2 regions of the Methylobacterium radiodurans genome follow, and region 2 is predicted to be linked to the other one. Evidence: riboswitches for the same ligand, from Rfam matches in the RefSeq annotation. Region 2 holds a riboswitch; the other holds the start of a gene.
What was found. Region 2 has a riboswitch for cobalamin ahead of DK427_RS19545 (TonB-dependent receptor). Riboswitches for the same ligand answer to the same signal wherever they lie in the genome.

Region 1 (2,194 bases), 300 kb from region 2:
ACCGGCTCGATCCGGAGCGCGGCGTCCGGACGCAGGTCCAGCTCGGCGCGCAGGGCGTCGAGCAGGCGTGCGCCGCCGCGGGGACCGTCCGGCGCGTCGTCGGCCGCGCGGCAGGTGGTGCAGACGTAGAGGACGGTGTCGTCAGGCACGGGCGGGCCGCTCCCGTCCGAAGGCCTGCCAGGCCCAGCCGAAGGAGAGGCCGATCACCGCCCAGAACACGAAGCCGACCGCGAGCGAGCGGGCCGCGAACTGCGCGGCGAGTCCGGCCGGCAAATCGGACTTCGCGGCGGCCACCTCCGGCGCCCCGGCGATATGGGGCGCCACGATCAGCACGAGGCCGCCGAGGATCGTCACGGCGACGCGCCGGATCGCGATGAGATAGAGCCCCATCCCGGTCGCGAGCGCGGTCATCAGCCACCACGCCTGCCGGGTGGCGAGCGGCGCGGCCTCGCTGCCCGGCAATTCCGGCGGCAGGCCGAGCGCGGGCGCAAGGCCCACGCTGACGAAGCCAGCCACCGCGAAGGCGAGCGCCCGCTCCGGCGTCGGGTCACGCCCGAGCGCCAGCATCACGGCGCCGAGCAGCAGCGCGTAGCCGACGCCGCCGACCAGCGTGGCGAGGCCCGTGAAGAGGATGCGCGGCAGGCCCGCGCCGGGCTGCCAGGCCGGGGCGCCGTGGTCGTGCGACTCGCCCCCATGGGCCAAGTGCAGTTGGGCGAGGTGCAGAAGCGCGCCCTCGAACCGCGCGGGCGCGAGCGGCAGCGCGGCGCTGTGCGCCGTGCCGCTCTCGTAGCGCTCGGCCTCGATGATCAGCGGGGAGGTGAGGGCGACCTGGAGACCGGTCGCGACCACGGCCGCGAGGAAGCCGGCGGCGAGCGCCGCCGACAGGAGCCGGAGGATCATGAAGCGGGTGGCTTCAGCCGGTCAGTGGCAGGGGAAGTTCTGCGTGTGCCGGAAGTCGTGCGCCGCGTTGTGCAGCGCCTGGGCCGGCGCGAAGCCCGCCATGAAGACGAGGCCGAGGCCGAAGAGGGCGGCGAGCAGAACCGCGCCGAGGCGCTCGTTCGTGCGGGTGGCGCCGAGGGTCTGAACCTGCGTGGTCATCGGGTGACGATCTCCGGCCGCCCCACCGGCGGCGTTCGAGGAAACACGGGCGGACGGCAGGTCTCCTGGCTCGCGGATCCTCGCGCCTGCCGCCTTCCCGGGACATCCCGGTGGCTGGTGGCAGGAACTCGCCGCTCACAGTTGCGGGGGCAGCCGCGGAATTCGGGTCGCCCCGTCACCGCATTCCCTTTTCACCCCCGCGAGGGGGCACCGTCCATTCTCGCTCATAGCCTGTCGGGACCGAGGGCACAACGCGTTCCCGGCCGGACTTTCGGCCAGTATCCCGGCCAGGACCCGCAGCGCCGGGCTTTGACGGCCCGGGCGCTGCGGGGCAAAGGGTTCGGATGCTTCAAACCACCTCCCGGATGACCCTGGTGCTCGGCGGCGCGCGCTCGGGCAAGAGCGCCTATGCGGAGGCGCTGATCGAGGCGCGGCCGGCGCCCTGGCTCTATCTCGCCACCGCCCAGGCGTGGGACGACGAGATGCGCGAGCGGATCGCCCTGCACCGGGCGCGGCGCCCGGACGGCTGGATCACCCGCGACGCGCCGATGGATCTGCCCGAGGCGGTGGCGGAGGCGACGGGGCCGGTGCTGGTCGATTGCCTGACGCTCTGGCTCACCAACCTGATCCTCGCCGAGGCCGACGTGACGGCGGCGGGCGCGGCCCTGCTGGCGGCCTGCGCGGCGGCGGCGGGACCCGTGGTGCTCGTCGGCAACGAGGTCGGCCTCGGCATCGTGCCGGACAACGCGCTCGCCCGCCGTTTCCGCGACGAGGCCGGCCGCCTGCACCAGCGCCTCGCCGCCCAGGCCGACCGCGTCGTCTTCATGGTGGCGGGCCTGCCCATGACCGTGAAAACCGACGCGAAACCCGGAGGTCAGCCGTGAGCGACGACGCAGAGGCCGAGCGCCACCGCGAGAAGATGGCCAAGCGCAAGGCCGTGCAGGACGCCGAGGTGGCGGGGAAGACCGTCGAGAAGGGCCTGCTCATCGTCCATACCGGCCCCGGCAAGGGCAAGACGACCGCAGCGCTCGGGCTGATGCTGCGCGCCCTCGGGCGCGGCTGGCGGGTGGCCTGCGTGCAGTTCATCAAGGGCGGC
Region 2 (2,194 bases):
GCCCGCCACGCCGCGCCGGATCACCGGCAGATCGAGGCGGCGGCGCGGGAGGCGGCCGGCACGCTGCGGCTGGGCGGTCCCCTCGACAACCAGCCCTGGATGGGCTCGCGCCCCTCGACCCCGGACGGGATGCCGGTGATCGGCCGCGCGCCGCGCCACGACGGCCTGATCCTCGCCTTCGGCCACGGCCATATCGGCCTCTCCACGGGGCCTATCACCGGCCAGCTCGTGGCCGACCTCGCCACCGGCACCGAGCCCTCTGTACCGCTCGCCCCCTTCGCCCCCGACCGCCTGCTGCGCTGGCCGCACCTGTAGAGTCCCGGGTTTCCAAAGGGCCCGAGGCCCTTTCGGCGCCGAAAGGCGCTGCTGGCGGGGTCCGGGGTGCATGGCCGCGGGATTGGCTCCACCGTCCCGGCAGCGCCGGGCCGGGGGAGCCAGATGCAGGGCTCTGCCCTGCACCCGCCAAAGGTCTCGACCTTTGGAAACCGGGACATCCGCGCCTTTTCCGGCCGTGCAGCGTTGACTCCGGACGAAGCGTGGCCGTAGCTGGCCGGGACGGTTCCCTTCGGGGATCAAAAGGGAACGCGGTGAGGGCTTCATGCCTGATGCCGCGGCTGCCCCCGCAACTGTGAGCGGCGAGCCTTCCGCCACCATGTCACTGGGCCCCGGCCCGGGAAGACGGTGAGAGGGCAGCGACCCGCGAGCCAGGAGACCTGCCGTCAGCCGTGGTCACACGCGAAACGCGCCGGGCGGGGTGTCCTGGCGGGTGTCGAGGCATCGCCATGCCCGTGGGCAAGGCGGCCGCCGAGGCCTCGTTCGCGGTGACGTGCCACAAGGCCGCCCGCGCCCGCCCATGCTCGCCGCCGCAAGATCCCCGTCCCTCGCGCGACCGCGCGTGTCCCGCTGCGGGGACGCGCCGAGCCGCGCGGATCGACCGATCCGCGGACCCCAGGATTGTAACATTGTTACATTCACGGTAGGGCCCTCGGCGAGGCGCCGCCGCGCCCGGATCCCCGGACCCGCATCATGTCCAGACGTCCTCATCGCGCCCGCCCCCGGTGGGCCGCGCCCGCGCGCGCGCTCCCGCTCCTCCTGGTGCCGCTGACGGGCGCCCACGCGCAGGAGCGCGCCGCCCGGGATCCCTCACTCCGGGGCTCCGCCGTGATCGACGGCATCGTACTCGACCAGCTCTCGGTCGAGGGCAGCGGCGTCTCGCTGACCCGGGCCGACCCGGTCGGCCTCAACCTGCGCACCCCCGACCGGGGCGCGAGCCGGCTCGGCCTGACGCCGCTGGAGACGCCCGCCAGCATCGACATCGTGTCGGGCGAGACGGCGCGCCTGCGCGGCCAGAACACGGTAGCCGAGGCGGTGACGCAGGACGCCACGGGCATCACCACCATCGCGGCCCCCGGCAACGGCAACGGCGCCTTCACGGCCCGGGGCTTCGCCGGCCCGAACTCGGTCCAGCAGCTCTACGACGGCACCCGCCTCTATGTCGGCGCCAACACCGTCACCTTCCCGTTCGACACCTGGAACGTCGAGCGCATCGAGGTGCTGCGGGGTCCGGCCTCCGTTATGTACGGCGACGGCGCGATCGGCGGCGTGATCAACGTGGTGCCCAAGAAGCCGAGCTTCGTGCCGATCAACGCGGGACGCGCGGTGATCGGCAGCGACGGCGTCGCGCGCCTCGCCCTCGATTCCGGCGGCGCGATCGGCCAGGACGCGTTCGGCGACACCTTCGCCTACCGGCTGAACGTCAGCGGCAACCGCGGCGACGGCTGGGTCTCGCCCACCGGGGATTTCCGCAGCCTCGCGGTCTCGGGCGCGCTGCTGTTCCGGCCGAGCGCGGATCTCTCCTTCACGCTCAGCCACGACCTCGGCTACCAGGAGCCGGAGCGCTACTGGGGCACGCCGCTGGTAGCGGGGAAGATCCCGGACCGGATCCGGTTCAACAACTACAACGTCCGGGACGCGAAGATCACCTTCGCGGACAACTGGACTCAGCTGAAGACCGAGTGGACGCCCTCGGCCGACGTCACGATCCGCAACACCGCCTATCGGTTGACCTCGCGCCGGCACTGGCTCGACGTGGAGCAATACGCGTTCAACCGCGCGACCGGCCTCGTCGACCGCGGCGACTACCTGGAAATCTACCACAGCCAGGAACAGGTCGGGAACCGCTTCGACGCCGCCT

Region 1: another riboswitch for cobalamin. It lies ahead of DK427_RS20860 (CbtB domain-containing protein); the one in region 2 lies ahead of DK427_RS19545 (TonB-dependent receptor).

The regions. Positions count from the first base shown of each region.
Region 1 is NZ_CP029551.1:4,452,583-4,454,776, reverse strand. Features, by position in the region: gene DK427_RS20870 (DUF1636 family protein) at 1-149, opposite strand, end outside; gene DK427_RS20865 (CbtA family protein) at 142-900, opposite strand; gene DK427_RS20860 (CbtB domain-containing protein) at 922-1,098, opposite strand; cobalamin riboswitch at 1,137-1,328, opposite strand; gene cobU (bifunctional adenosylcobinamide kinase/adenosylcobinamide-phosphate guanylyltransferase) at 1,443-1,982, shown strand; gene cobO (cob(I)yrinic acid a,c-diamide adenosyltransferase) at 1,979-2,194, shown strand, end outside.
Region 2 is NZ_CP029551.1:4,149,220-4,151,413, reverse strand. Features, by position in the region: gene DK427_RS19550 (NAD(P)/FAD-dependent oxidoreductase) at 1-315, shown strand, start outside; cobalamin riboswitch at 542-735, shown strand; gene DK427_RS19545 (TonB-dependent receptor) at 1,027-2,194, shown strand, end outside.